2 regions of the Nocardia sp. NPDC050713 genome follow, and region 2 is predicted to be linked to the other one. Evidence: riboswitches for the same ligand, from Rfam matches in the RefSeq annotation. Region 2 holds a riboswitch; the other holds the start of a gene.
What was found. A riboswitch is a leader RNA that binds a small molecule or an ion and turns the genes downstream of it on or off. The one in region 2 is predicted to bind cobalamin.

Region 1 (7,417 bases), on a different contig from region 2:
GGGTGCTCGCCGAGGAGCACGGCGACGAGGTTCCCACCGACGTGGACGTGCTGCTCGGCCTGCCCGGCATCGGCGCTTACACCGCGCGTGCGGTCGCCTGCTTCGCCTACGGCCAACGCGTGCCGGTGGTGGACACCAACGTGCGCCGGGTCGTCGCGCGCGCCGTGCACGGTCGCGCCGAAGCGGGCAATCCGGCCGCGCGCGACCTCGCCGAGACCGAGGCGCTACTGCCCGCGAAGATCGACCGCGCGGCGCGGTTTTCCGCCGCGCTGATGGAGCTCGGCGCGACGGTCTGCACCGCGCGCACGCCCGACTGCGCGCACTGCCCGCTGCCCGCCTGCGCCTGGGTGACCGCGGGTCGTCCGGTGTCCGAGGTGGTGCGCCGCACCCAGAAGTACGAGGGCACCGACCGCCAGGCCCGCGGCCGCCTGCTCGACGTGCTGCGCGCCGCGACCGGGCCGGTGGAGCGGGTGCGCCTGGACCTGGCCTGGACCCGCGATCCCGGCCAGCGCGATCGGGCGCTGGACTCGCTGCTGGTCGACGGGCTGATCGAGCAGACGGCGGACGGATTGTTCGCCCTCGCGGGTGAGGGCGATCGCTGACAGCCGGATGAAGGGGGCCTTCGGTCGGTCAGGCGAGGACCCGGTGCAGAAATCGTTCCACTTCGGCGCGATAGCGCTCGGGCTGATCGTCGTGCACCAGATGTCCCGCGTCCGGGATCAGCACGTACTCCGCATTCGCGTTGGTCTCGGCCATTTCCCGCATCTGCCCGGCCGGGGTGATGGTGTGCTCGCCCTCGATGAGCAGCACCGGGACGCGCACCGCCCGCCACTGCTCCCAGAAATGGCGGGTGCCCCACTCCTCGGAGATGTCGCGGAAGGTCGCGACCGAGCCGTGCAGCCGATAGCCGTCCGGGCCGTGCTCGAAGGAGTTCAGGAAGTAGCGACCCGCGACGGGGCCGAAGTACTCGAGCACCGAGTCGGCGTCGGGGAACGGCTGCGGCCACGACTCGATCATGGCCGCCCAGTCCGCGGCGGTGCGTCCGGTGAAGTCGGGGGCGATGTCCTCCACCACCAGCGCGCGCACCCGCTCCGGATACTGCGCGGCGAAGACCCAGCCGTGCAGCGCCCCCATGGAATGGCCGATCACGACCATCGGCTCGGTGAGGTGCGCGGTGGCCTCGGCGAGATCGGCGACGAAGGCCTCGGTGGTCAACTCCGGCGGGGCCGGGCGGCCGTGGCCCGCGGCGTCGTAGGTGTAGACGTGCCCGTGCGCCCGCAGCCAGTCCAGCTGGTCGCCCCAGGTGCGCGCGCTGCCCATCAAACCGTGCAGCAGCAGGATCGGCACGCCTGCTCCGCCTTCGTCGTACCACATCGGGACGATTGTGCCCCCGGGCTCGTCCGGGCGCGCGCCCGCCCGCGCGCGGGCGACGTATTGTCGAGTTCATGGCTGTCGTGAAGATCAACGCGATCGAGGTCCCCGAGGGCGCAGGGCCCGAGCTGGAGAAGCGGTTCGCGCACCGCGCGCACGCGGTGGAGAACTCGCCCGGCTTCCTCGGCTTCCAGCTGCTGCGTCCGGTCGCGGGCGAGAACCGCTACTTCGTGGTGACCCAATGGGATTCCGAGGAATCCTTCGCCGCTTGGCGGGACGGTCCCGCCCGTGCCGCGCACGCCGGCAGCGGGGACAAGAAGCCGGTCTCGACCGGGGCGTCGCTGCTCGAATTCGAGGTCGTGCTCGACGTCGCGGCCAAGCCCGCGTCCTAGCATCCGGCGGGTAACGACTCGCCCACACCGTGGTCAACAGGTGTCGACCGTGTTGACGACGGGCGCGCCGTGGTGTCACAGTTCGAGGTGACCAAGCGAGGGTGATGCGGTAATTCCGGTGTGATTCCGGAGCGGTCGCGCCACTGTGTTCCAAGCATCGAGTCCGATCTCCGCCGAGCAGGCGGGGGCCAGGCGAGGTGCCGGAAAGCCAGACACCGGCACCCTCCGCACCACCCATCTCACGGGACGCGACAACGCCCTGCCGGGACCGAGAATCCGGTCGGGACGTATCCCTAGGAGGACTCGAATGGCCATCGCGCATTCACCGAGCCAGGCGACCGATTCCCTGGCGACCGTGCTCGTCACGGTAGGTGTCGTTCTTCTCGCACTGCTCACGCTGTACCTGGTCGGCTTCGATCAGGGCGCCATCTCGCGCAGCGGGATGTTCATGCACGAGCTCATGCATGACGGACGTCATCTGCTGGGTGTTCCGTGCCACTGAACCCACCGACGACGACTCCGGTCCCCCTGGCCGGAACCTTGAAAACCCTGCTGCTGCGCGGCCTGCTCGCCGGTTTGATCGCCGGTCTGCTGGCCGCCACGGTGGGCTATTTCGTCGGCGAACCGAAGGTCGACGCGGCGATCGCCATCGAAGAGGCGAACGCGGCCACCGAAGAGTCGCACCACACGCCGGAGGAACCCGCCACGGGTCATTCCCACGGCGACGAGGAAGAGCCGCTGGTCAGCAGGCCCGGACAGAAGTTCGGGCAGTTCCTGGCTCTCGGCCTCAGCGGTCTCGCCTTCGGCGCGATCTTCGCCTCGGTCGCGCATTTCGCGCGGCGCCACACCGCACTGTCCGGTCCCAAGCTGGCGATCGGGCTCGGTGTCGCAGGGTGGGCCGCGATAGTCGCGGTGCCGTTCTTCAAGTACCCGGCGAACCCACCAGCGGTGGGTGATCCGGAGACCATCAACGATCGCACCCTGCTCTGGGTGGCCTCGGTGCTGCTCGGCCTCGCGGCCGTCGGCGCGGGGGTGTACGTGTACAAACTGCTGCGCGGGCAGCTGGACACCGTCCGGCTGATCGCGGGCGTCGCGGTGTTCGTGCTGATCACCACGCTGGGCTACGTCCTGCTGCCTGGCGTCGACGAGGTGTCCGCCGACTTCCCGCCGAGCCTGCTGTGGCAGTTCCGTGTCGCGTCGCTCGCCGTCTCCGCCACGCTGTGGGCGGCGCTCGGTCTCGGCTTCGCGGCGCTCACCGAGTTCGCGGGGCGTAACACCCAGGCGCGGAGCGAGGTCGCTACCGCGGGGTGACTCGCGTTCGAAAGATCAGGGGCAGTGTCGGTCTCATGACCGGCACTGCCCCTTTTCGGTCGAGCGGTCAGGCCAGCGCGGCGTCCAGGCTGATGATGTCGACACCGGCCAGCGCCTTGGAGACCGGGCAGCCGGCCTTGGCGGCCTCGGCGGCGGCGAGGAAGCCGTCGGCGTCCATGCCGGACACCCGGCCGCGGACGGTCAGTGCGACCGCAGTGATGCGGAAGCCGCCCGCCGGGTCCGGGCCGAGGGTGACGTCGGCGGTGACGTCCAGGCTTTCGGGTGTGGCGCCCGCGTTGCCGATCTGCGCCGAGAGCGCCATGGCGTAGCAGGAGGAGTGCGCGGCCGCGATCAGTTCCTCGGGGCTGGTGGTGCCGTCGGCTTCCTCCGCGGAACGCTTGGGGAACGACACGTCGTACTTGCCGACGCCCGAACTGGTCAGCTCGACCTGGCCGGAGCCGTCCTGCAGACCTCCGGTCCAAGCGGTGCGCGCGGTACGTGTTGGCATCATTGTCCTTTCACGAAGTGAGCCGAACTCGTGCAGGCTAGAACCTACCCGCACAGCCGAACCGTGCGCACCGCTTCCGCGGGCGAGCCGTCAGCTCGCCGCGCCGAGCTTCCCGTCGAGTTGCTCGAGTATCCGGGGCCACGCCGCACGGTGCCGGTCTCTGGCCGCCTCGCTCGCGAACCCCGAGTGCCGCAGGCGAAGCCGGATGCCGCGCGGCTGCTTGACGAACTGCACGCTCACCACCGTCTCGGCGCCCTCGGTGCCGCTCTCGCCGGTGACCCAGGTGAGCTCGACGAGGCGCTCCGGCTCCAGCCGCAGGAACCGGCCGTAGTGCGGGTTGCGCTTGCCCTCGAACTCGGTCTCGAAGAAGAACGGCTCGTTCACCGCGGGCTTCATCCGCACCGAATCCGGGGCGGCTAACCAGATGTCGAACCCCTGTGTCCATGCGGCGTAGAGCAAGCTGGGCGGTGCTTTCATCACCCGCTCCACGGTGAGGTCGTAGGGCCGTGCGGACAGATCCGGGAGACGAACTGACTGGTCGACCATCACCGGACCATACCCGCGCGCCCGAAGCCCCCACAGCATTTGCCCCGACGTGATCGGCTGTCACTCGGGATTGGTCACCCGGGCGAGCACGATGCCGCCGAGGATCAGCGCGAGCGCGAGCAACCGCCCCGCGCTGAACGGATCCCGGTGCACCACGATCCCGAGGGCGATCGCGCCCACCGCGCCGATGCCGGTGAAGACGGCGTAGGCGGTGCCGACGGGCAGCGTCTGCATGGCTCTGGACAGCAGGTATACCGCGAGGCTGCCCAGCACGAAGCACACGAGGGTGGGCAGCGGGCGGGTGAAGTTCTCGGTCGGTTTGATGCTCTGTGACCAGACGATCTCGACGAGGCCCGCGAGACCTAGTACGAGCCAGTTCATTTCGGTGCTCCGCTCATTCAGGGCTCCACTCGTTCAGGGGCTCCGCTCATTCAGGAGCGCGAGTCGTTCAGGGGCGAGAGTCGTTTGCGTGCGCGTTCGTTGGGTGCTCGAGCCGTTCACGTGCCCTAGGCCCTGTCTCGAAGTTCCATCCGGCGCCTCAGCCCGGACTTCGAGACAGGGCCTAGTCGTTCGCGCTCGAGTCGTTCGGGCGCGTCCGTTCTCGTTCAGTACTGCGCCGCGAGGGAGCGGGCGGTTTCGATGGCCTTGGCGTAGGAGTCGTCGTGTTCGGCTCGGCGATCGGCGAGCGCCGGATCCTGGCGGGAGTTGGCCAGTTCGGCGTGCACGAAAACCGTGTCGGTTACGGCGAAGTGGCCCGCGAAGAAGTCGCGCAGGTAGCGCTCCTGGTAGTCGAAGGCCGCCTTCGGCGCGCCGGGCGAATAGCTGCCGCCGCGCGCGGAGGTGACGACGAAACGGCGGTGCCCCAACGACATTCGGGGAAAGGTGATCTGGTCCAGCCAGGCCTTCAGCACGGCCGGAATCGAGTAGTTGTACATCGGGGTGCCGATCAGGATCACGTCGGCGGCGAGCACTTCGTCCAACAGGGGGCGCAGGACGGCCAGCGCCGCGGTCTGGGCCGGAGTCGTCGCCAGGCCGTCGAGGTCAGCCGGGTCGAAGGCGCCGCGCGCGAGGACCGCGTCGCACAGCTCGGTCCACGGCTCGTCCACGAAGGGCACGGGCCGCGCCGCAAGGTCTCGGTACAGGTACTCGCCGTTCGGATTCCCGGCGCGCCAGGCGGCGGCGAACTCCGCGCTCAGTTCCCGGCTGATGGAGCGGCGCCGGGCGCTCGCGTCGAGGTGCAACAAGGTGCTCATGCCTGCGCCTCGCCAATGCTCGGCTCCAGCACGCGCACCGCGCGCTGGCAAGTGATTCGCTCACTGCTTTCGCTCATGATTCAACCCTTCAACTAAGCGGACATATTGTCCGGTTCGACGTTAACAGCAAATCGGACACTCTGTCCACTTATCCCGAACTCCGCTAGAGTCGCTGTCATGGATGCCCGCTCGGATCTGCTCACCGGCGCACCGCTCGATCGACCGCCGAGCGAACGCGCGGACGCGGCACGCAACCGCGCCAAGGTCCTCGCGGCCGCGGCGGAACTCTTCGCCGAGCGGGATCCACGCGCGGTGACCATGGACGACATCGCCAAGGCAGCGGGCGTCGGCCGCGGCACGCTGTACCGCCGCTACCCGGACACGAATTCGATCGCCGTCGCGCTCCTCGACGAGCACGAACGCGCCATCCAAGAGCGCCTGCTGCACGGCGAACCACCCCTCGGCCCAGGCGCGTCCCCGGCAGACCGGCTGGCCGCCTTCTACGAGGCGATGGTCGAACTCCTCGACAGCCACGCGCACCTGGCACTCGGCGCGGAGACCGGCGGCGCCCGCTTCACGACCGGGGCATACGGGTTCTGGTACGCCCACGTCCGAGCGTTGCTGGTGGCGGCGGACATCCGTGACCCGGACGCGCTGGTCGATTCCCTGCTCGCACCGTTGGCCGCGGAGGTCTACACCGCACAACGCGAACGCGGGCTCAGCCCATCGACCATCACCCGAGGACTGGATCGGATCGCCCACGCCCTGCTCGGCAAACCCCGATAGGCACCCGCCCTATCACCGTTCCACACGCCGTTCACACGCCTGACGAAGCAGACCAGGCCGAGGTCCCATGCGAGCGCCGGACCGCGAGCGGCGCCCACCAACAAGCTCGCGAGCGTCCAGATGCCGAGAATGACTGTGCCGGTGATGCATCCGTCGAAGACGCAGGCCGGGCTCGGCAACGGCGTTGGGTCAGCCGCCGAATACCTGCGCTTACGAAGGTCGATCGACGGTCGGCCTCGTGGGGCACTGCCGGGCGCAATCCGCCCAAAGTCCGCGCATGGCCGGAGCGAAGGCGAAGGTACGCACCAGAGACACAGCCGGACGCAGTCCGCCCGAAAACCGCGCATGGCCGGAGCGAAGGCGGAGGTACGCCTTAGGCTGCAAGGGTGAGTGCGCCAGGCATAGCGAATCGTGGCTCGGTCGTATGGGACTGGGGCCTCGCGTTGATCGTCGCGGTAGTCCAGGTGGCCGGGGGTCGCGGCGCCGATATGCACCAGACCGGCACGCAGTCACTGGATGTGCTCGGTTATCTGCTGCTGCTCGCGGGGCCGGTCGCGCTGGCTTTCCGGCGCGTTCAGCCGCTGCCGGTGCTGGTGATCGCGCTCGCCGCGTGCGGCATCTACCTGGCGCTCGACTACGGGTACGGCCCCATCTTCCTCTCGCTGGTGATCGCCTTCCTCACCGCGGGGACGATCGGATCTCGCTGGTGGACATACCCGCTCGTGCCGATCGGCTACCTGCTCTTCGTGTGGCCGCTGCCCGCGTTGCTCGGTGAATCGGTGAACGGCTGGCAGATCGTCGCGCTGATGGCGTGGTCGGCCGTGCTCATCTGCGCGGCCGAAGGGTTGCGCCAGCGCCAGGCGACGCTGGAGGCCCGCGAGCAGCGCGCGGAGGCTGCCCGCCGCGACGAGCAGGCGCAGCGGGAACGCCGCGCGACCGAGGAGCGGCTGGCCATCGCCAGGGAGCTGCACGACGTTCTCGCCCACAGTCTTTCGCTGATCAACATGCAGTCCTCGGTAGCGCTGGAGCTGTTCGACAAGCGGCCGCAGCAGGCCAGGACGGCGCTCGCCGCGATCAAGGCGGCGAGCAAGGAATCGCTGGCCGAGGTGCACACCCTGCTCCAGACCATCCGCATGGGCGCGACCCTGGCCGACCCCGAAACCGCGCCGGTGCAGCGTGATTCGACCGAGAGGTCTCGCCCCACCCGCGGCCTCCGTGGTCTGCGGCGGGCCACACCGAGCCAGCGGCGG
Region 2 (7,417 bases):
GCAGACGGCCCCGCAGCGGACGGCATCCCGTGCGATCACTGCCATCGCACGGCCGGTCGCACCGGTACAAGGCGGGAATGCGCGCGGAGAAACCGGGCCCGGGCCGCCCCTCCCCGGCGACGCGGTCTCCTCACACCATCTTGGACGCTTGGCCGCGGTCCTTTCTCCTGCGCAGCGTGCGAAAGGGCCGCGAGGCGCATTTCGAGAAATTGAAATGCACCGTGTCCGGAATTTATCGTCGCACGAATGCGGCCCGTCCGGTTGTTTCCCGGACGGGCCACGGGTTCGCGAGGAGTGTTCACCCCTCGATTGCTCGCCTCAGGCGTTCGCGCCGATGATCCCGCCGATCACCGCTCCGATGATGCAGCCGGGAATGGCCGGGAGGATGAAGAAGATCGCGCCGATCAATGCGCCGATCACACAGCCGATCGCGATACCCGCGATCGTCGTTCCCGCATCGCCGATGAACCCCAGTTCCGGCTGGGCCGGAGCGCTGACCGGGGTCAGCGTCAATTCCGTTGCGCTCGCGTCGATTACCGGCGCGACGCGCACCAGCTGACCCGTCACGGAGTGCAGTGTGGTCGGCACGCTGCCGATCACCGTGCCGTCGGGCGCGTGCACCAGCACCGCGTCCGGCGCGATCTCGAAGGTCCCGGCGGCCAAGGTGAGCGTCGCCCCCGAGCGATCCGGCGCCACCGAAGCGGTGTACTCGACGCCGCGGTCCACCCCCGCCACCACGCCCCCCGGCGAGCCGTTGGCGGTCGCGGTGGCGATTCCGGTGGTCGCGGCGATGGTCAGCACCGCTGCCGCTATCAACTTTTTGATCATGATGAATTCCCATCATCCGGCCGATCCGAATAGTGTGTGCCCCGAGAATCGGCTTTCAGGACATCGATATGATGCGCCTTCCACACTCTCGATGTCGACAGAATGACGAAACCGAATTACGTTGCAAGATCAGCGAATCGGCCCAGGAATTGGGGGGTTGCCAGCACCGGCCCTTCGACTTTTCGCGGACGAATACGGCGACGGCGGGAAATGAAACGACATGCGCCGCAATAAAAACCGAGGCGTCGTTTTGCGGAGCCATTCCGAACGAATTGGGGGCGGGGCGGACCCGAGTACGACCGGGTCCGCCTGCGCCGCGATACTACTCGAGTTCCCCTTCGGTCTCCAGATACACCTGGCGCAGCCGGTCCAGCGTCTCGGCCTCGGGGGCGGACCACATGCCGCGCTCGGCCGCCTCCAGCAGCCGTTCGGTGATGCCGTGCAGCGCCCACGGGTTGGACTGTTCCATGAACTTGCGGTTCACGTCGTCGAAAACGTAACTCTCGGTGAGCTTCTCGTACATCCAGTCGGCGACCACGTCGGTGGTGGCGTCGTAGCCGAACAGGTAGTCCACGGTGGCGGCCATCTCGAACGCGCCCTTGTAGCCGTGCCTGCGCATCGCCTCCAGCCAGCGCGGGTTCACCACGCGGGCACGGAACACGCGCGAGGTCTCCTCGGAGAGGGTCCTGGTGCGCACCGCGTCGGGTCGGGTGCTGTCGCCGATATAGGCTTCCGGATTCTTGCCGGTGAGCGCGCGCACGGTGGCGACCATGCCGCCGTGGTACTGGAAGTAGTCGTCGGAGTCGGCGATATCGTGCTCGCGGGTGTCGGTGTTCTTGGCCGCCACCGCGATTCGGCGATAGGCCGAGCGCATGTCGTCGGCGGCCGGTGCGCCGTCGAGATCGCGGCCGTAGGCGTAACCGCCCCACGCGGTGTAGACCTGCGCGAGATCATCGTCGGTGCGCCAGCTCTTGGAATCGATGAGCTGGAGCAGACCGGCGCCGTAGGTGCCCGGCTTGGAACCGAAGATGCGGGTGGTGGCGCGGCGGGCGTCGCCGTGTTCGGCCAGATCCGACTCCGCGTGCGCGCGAACGTAATTCGACTCCGCGGGCTCGTCGAGCTCGGCCACCAGCCGGACCGCGTCGTCGAGCAGGGCGAGCACGTGCGGGAAGGCGTCGCGGAAGAACCCGCTGATGCGCACGGTCACGTCGATACGCGGCCTGCCGAGTTCGGCGAGTGGGATCGCTTCGAGAGTCGTAACGCGGCGGCTGGCCTCGTCCCACACCGGCCGCACACCGAGCAGCGCGAAGACCTCCGCGATGTCGTCACCGGAGGTGCGCATGGCCGAGGTGCCCCACACCGAAAGGCCCACCGAGCGCGGGTATTCGCCGTGGTCGGCGCGATAGCGTTCGACCAGCGATTCGGCCATGGCCTGACCGGTCTCCCAGGCCAGCCGCGACGGCACCGCCTTCGGGTCGACCGAGTAGAAGTTGCGGCCGGTCGGCAGCACGTTGATCAGGCCGCGCAGCGGCGAACCGCTCGGGCCCGCCGGGACGAACCCGCCGTTCAGCGCGTGCAGCACCCGCTCGATCTCGACGCCGGTCTCGCGCAGGCGCGGCACCACTTCCGTTGCGGCGAAGCGCAGTACGGCGCGCACCGCACCGGCCGTACCCGGTTCCGCGCCGCCGATGGCCGCCGCGCCCGAGGGCACGAGGGTGTCGGCGAATCGCGCGACCAGTCCGTCGATCGCGTCCACCGACCAGTCGGCGGCCTGTAGCGCGCCGAGCAGCTCGCGCGCGCGACCCTCGATCACGTCGACCCGCTCGCGCGCCTCGTCGCCGGATTCGTTCAGCCCCAGTGCCTCTCGGAGTCCGGGCACCGACACCTCGCCGCCCCACAGCTGCCGCGCGCGCAGCATCGCGAGCACCAGATCGAGTTCGCCGTCGCCCGCGGGCGCCTGGCCGAGCACGTGCAGGCCGTCGCGGATCTGCACGTCCTTGATCTCACAGAGCCAGCCGTCGACGTGCAGCAGCATGTCGTCGAAGGACTCCTCGTCGGGGCGTTCGGTGAGCCCGAGGTCGTGGTCCATCTTGGCCGCGCGCATCAGCGTCCAGATCTGCTGGCGGATGGCGGGCAGCTTGGCCGGGTCGAGCGCGGAGATGTTGGCGTGCTCGTCGAGCAGCTGCTCCAATCGCGAGATGTCGCCGTAGCTTTCGGCGCGCGCCATCGGCGGGATCAGGTGGTCGACCAGGGTGGCGTGCGCGCGCCGCTTGGCCTGGGTGCCCTCGCCGGGATCGTTGACGAGGAACGGGTAGATCAGCGGCAGGTCGCCCAGCGCCGCGTCGGTGCCGCACGAGGCCGACATGCCGAGCGTCTTGCCGGGCAGCCACTCCAGGTTGCCGTGCTTGCCCAGATGCACCATGGCGTCGGCGGCGAAACCGCCCGCCGTCTCCGGCGCGGCCAGCCAGCGGTAGGCGGCCAGGTAGTGGTGACTGGGCGGCAGATCGGGATCGTGGTAGATGGCGACGGGGTTCTCACCGAAGCCGCGCGGCGGCTGCACCATCAGCACCACGTTGCCGAAACGCAGTGCGGCGATGACGATCTCGCCTTTCGGGTCGGCCGATCGGTCGACGTACAGCTCACCCGGCGGCGGACCCCACGCCTCGACGACGGCCTCGCGCAGGTCTTCCGGGAGGGTGTCGAACCAGGCGGTGTAGGTGGCGGCGCCGATGCGGATCGGGTTGCCTTCCAGCTGTTCGGCGGTGAGCCAGTCCGGGTCCTGACCGCCCGCCGCGATGAGCGCGTGGATCAGGGCGTCGCCGTCCCGTTCTTCGAAACCGGGAATCTCCCCCGACTCGCCGAGATCGTAACCGGCGGAACGCAATTCGGTGAGCAGCCGAATGGCGCTCGCGGGCGTGTCCAGACCGACGGCATTGCCGATGCGGGCGTGCTTGGTGGGATACGCGGAGAGCATCACGGCCAGTCGCTTCTCGGCGGGCTGGATGTGGCGCAGCCGGGCGTAGCGCGTCGCGATGCCCGCGACCCGGGCGGCCCGCTCCGGGTCGGGGACGTAGGTGGACAGGCCGTCGGCGTCGAACTCCTTGAACGAGAACGGCACCGTGATGATGCGGCCGTCGAACTCCGGCACGGCCACCTGGGTCGCCACGTCCAACGGCGAGAGGCCGTCGTCGTTGTCCTCCCACTGGGCGCGGCCGCTGGTCAGGCACAGGCCCTGCAGGATCGGCACGTCCAGTTCGGCGAGCGCGCCGACGTCCCATGCCTCGTCGTCGCCGCCCGCGGACGCGGTGGCTGGCTTGGTGCCGCCCGCGGCGAGCACGGTGACGACCAGCGCGTCGGCTTGGCGCAGCGTGTTCAGCAGCTCGGGTTCGGCGGTGCGCAGCGAAGCGCAGTACAGCGGCAGCGGTCGCGCGCCCGCGTCCTCGATCGCCGCGCACAGTGCGTCGACGTAGCCGGTGTTGCCGGCCAGATGCTGGGCGCGGTAGTAAATCACCGCGACGGTCGGAAGGCCCGCGACCGGCGCCGGGTGGCGGGCGACGCGCTCGAGCTCGCCCCAGCTGGGCAGCTGCACCGGCGGCGCGAAGCCGTGGCCGGTGAGCAGGACCGTGTCGGACAGGAAGTTGTGCAGCTGGCGCAGGTTCTCCGGACCGCCCGCGGCCAGGTAGTTGTGCGCGTCGGCCGCGACGCCGCCCGGGACCGTCGAGCATTCCATGAGCTCGGCGTCCGGCGCGATCTCACCGCCGAGCGCGACCATCGGCACACCGCTGTCGCGGAGCGCGGCGAGCCCGTCCTCCCAGGCACGCTTGCCGCCGAGGATGCGGACGACCACGAGATCGGCCCCGTCCAGCAATCCAGGCAGGTCGTCGACCAGCAGGCGGGCGGGGTTGCCGAGCCGGTAGTCCGCGCCGCTGGCGCGCGCGCTGAGCAGATCGGTGTCGGACGTGGACAGCAGCAGGATCACGGGTGACCTTCCTCGGGTGACGCGCCCATCGGGGTGTGGTGCTCGCCGGAGAGGGTCTGGCTGTTCACAGTGGCGCGACCGCACCGGAATTGCACCGGTTTCCTCGACGCCGCCGAGCACGCCGAGCGTACCCGGCATGGCGTGGCCCGCCGCACGCCCGGTTCCGGAGCGGTCGGTGTCGCCGTCTGCTGGCAGCGAGGAAAGAGCGGAGCCGGTCGGTCCGCGAGCCTGCGGGCGTGCGCTCGATGCCGAGGTCGTAGCTACCGCCGAAGCTGCGGGTCGTGCCGTTGGCCGCGTCGTTCTCGGCATCGCGCGCAGGGCGAACTCCCGCCCGTGGGTTCGGGCACGCCCGCGCACGTAGGCTGAAGGAGCTATGACTCGAACCGCCCCCGATTCCTGCCCCGGCGTGCTGCGGCTGCATCAGGCCGCCGACGGACCGCTCGCGCGCATCCGGGTGCCCGGTGGACGGCTCACCTCCGACCAGGTGCTCGCCCTGGCGACCGCGGCGAGCGAGTTCGGCGACGGCGCGATCGAATTGACCTCGCGCGGCAACCTTCAGCTGCGTCAGGTGCGCGACGCGGAGGCGCTGACCGCACATCTGACGGCGGCGGGATTGCTGCCGAGCCGGACGCACGAGCGCGTGCGGAACATCGTGGCCTCGCCGCTGTCCGGGCGGGTCGGCGGGCTCGCGGACGTGCGCGGGCTGGTCGGCGATCTCGACGCTCGGCTGTGCGCGACGCCCCGGCTGGCGGAACTGCCGGGACGGGTGCTGTTCACGCTCGACGACGGCCGCGGCGATGTCAGCGGTCTGGACGGAGACATCGGCGTCCACGCGGTCGGCCCCGACGAGTTCGCGCTGCTGCTGGCGGGAGCCGACACCGGCATCCGCGTCACCAAAGCGGAGGCCGTCGATAGCGTGCTTGCCGCCGCCGAGGGCTTTCTCGAGGTGAGTTCGGGCCAGTGGCGGCTGCACGAGGTCGCGGACGGTCCGGCGAGGATCATCGAGTCGATCGGTCTGACGCCCGGCACGGAGCGCGTGGAAATCACTGCGGCCCAGGATGTTCCGATCGGCTGGCTCGACCAGGACGACGGCTCGGTCGCGCTCGGCGCGGGCGTCCGGCTCGGCGCGCTCGACGCGCGACTCGCCGAATTCGTCGCGGCGATCGAGCGCCCGGTGATCATCACGCCGTGGCGCAGTCTGATCGTCGCGGACCTCGAGGAGTGGGCCGCCGAACAGGTGGTCCGCGTGCTCGCGCCGATGGGCTTGATCTTCGACGCCGCCTCGCCGTGGTTGCACGTCAGCGCGTGCGCCGGACAGCCCGGCTGCGCGAAGTCGCTGACCGACGTACGCGCCGACGTCACCGCGGCAGTCGAATCCGGCCGCGTCCTGGCGGACAGCTCGTCGACCGACAGCGCGGGCGACAACATCCCCGCCGAGGAAGTCACCGTCGCGGGACGTCAGCACTGGTCCGGCTGCGACCGCCGTTGTGGCCGCCCGCGCGGCGAGGTCACCGATGTGGTGGCGACTCCCGACGGCTACCGCGTCGACTGAGCACGCGATAGCGCCCGAACCGACGTCAGGTGGACCGGGCGAGGCCGGTTCGCGCGCGCGGCACTTATCCCGCCGCCCGCCTTCAGTGCAATTCCAGCGTGCAGCACTTGATTCCGCCGCCCGCCTTCAGCAACTCCGAGACGTCCACCGGGACCGGAAGGTAGCCGCGGGCGCGGAGGGCGGCGGCGAGGTCGGTGGCGTGCGGGCTGAGGAAGACGTGATACCCGTCGGACACCCCGTTCAGGCCGAGAACGGCGGCGTCGGCGTCGGTCGCCTCGACCGCGTCCGGGAACAGGCCCGCGAGCACGGTGCGGCTGGTCTCGTCGAAGGCGGGCGGGTAGTAGGCGATGGTGGACTCGTCGAGAACCATCAAGACGGTGTCCAGGTGATAGAACCGCGGGTCCACCAATTCCAGTGAGACGACCGGGATTCCGAAGTGCAGCTCGACCTCGCGGTGGGCCGCCGCGGAACTGCGGAAGCCGGTGCCCGCCAGGAATCGGCCGCCGATCAACGCGAAATCGCCCTCGCCCTCGTTGAGTTCCGCGGCCGCCGCGACGTCCACGCCGCGTCCGGCGAACCAGCGGTGGAAGGCGGGACCCTCGGCGGCGCGTTCGGGGTGGGTGAAGCGCGCGGACATGATCCGGTCGCCGACGGCCAGTCCGCCGTTGGCGGCGAACACCATGTCGGGCAGACCCGGTTCGCCGGGCACCACGTCGACCCGGTGACCATGGCGCTCGAAGGTCGCGCGTAGGTCGTCCCACTGGGCGAGCGCCAGCGCGCGGTTCACCGGCGCGTCCGGATTCATCCACGGATTGATCGAATACCGGACGTCGAAATGGTCGGGGCGACACATCACGAACCGGCGCGGCACGGGTCGGCGTGCGGGGGCGGGCTCGGTGGTCTGGAGGGTAGCTACTGAGGTCATCGTGGCTCCCGGAGTGAGGAATACGGCTGCCACGAAGGTAAAGGGCCTAGCATTGCGTCCGGAACGCCGAATCGTTGCGCAAATCGACGGTAGAACGGCGAATCATTGCGTCACGGAGGAAGGGCTGTGATGG

Region 1: linked by a shared signal. The riboswitch ahead of AB0H49_RS03320 (CbtB-domain containing protein) and the one ahead of cobN (cobaltochelatase subunit CobN) in region 2 are both predicted to bind cobalamin.

The regions. Positions count from the first base shown of each region.
Region 1 covers NZ_JBFAHS010000001.1:826,431-833,847, forward strand. The annotation lists gene AB0H49_RS03305 (A/G-specific adenine glycosylase) at 1-602, shown strand, start outside; gene AB0H49_RS03310 (alpha/beta hydrolase) at 631-1,374, opposite strand; gene mhuD (mycobilin-forming heme oxygenase MhuD) at 1,446-1,763, shown strand; cobalamin riboswitch at 1,819-2,002, shown strand; gene AB0H49_RS03320 (CbtB-domain containing protein) at 2,071-2,265, shown strand; gene AB0H49_RS03325 (CbtA family protein) at 2,256-3,074, shown strand; gene AB0H49_RS03330 (OsmC family peroxiredoxin) at 3,142-3,582, opposite strand; gene AB0H49_RS03335 (SRPBCC domain-containing protein) at 3,673-4,128, opposite strand; gene AB0H49_RS03340 (multidrug efflux SMR transporter) at 4,189-4,509, opposite strand; gene AB0H49_RS03345 (NAD(P)H-dependent oxidoreductase) at 4,734-5,381, opposite strand; gene AB0H49_RS03350 (helix-turn-helix domain-containing protein) at 5,559-6,167, shown strand; gene AB0H49_RS03355 (histidine kinase) at 6,554-7,417, shown strand, end outside.
Region 2 covers NZ_JBFAHS010000015.1:26,392-33,808, reverse strand. The annotation lists gene AB0H49_RS25510 (hypothetical protein) at 319-828, opposite strand; gene cobN (cobaltochelatase subunit CobN) at 1,151-4,807, opposite strand; cobalamin riboswitch at 4,837-4,958, opposite strand; gene cobG (precorrin-3B synthase) at 5,181-6,359, shown strand; gene ddaH (dimethylargininase) at 6,442-7,284, opposite strand; gene AB0H49_RS25490 (Lrp/AsnC family transcriptional regulator) at 7,414-7,417, shown strand, end outside.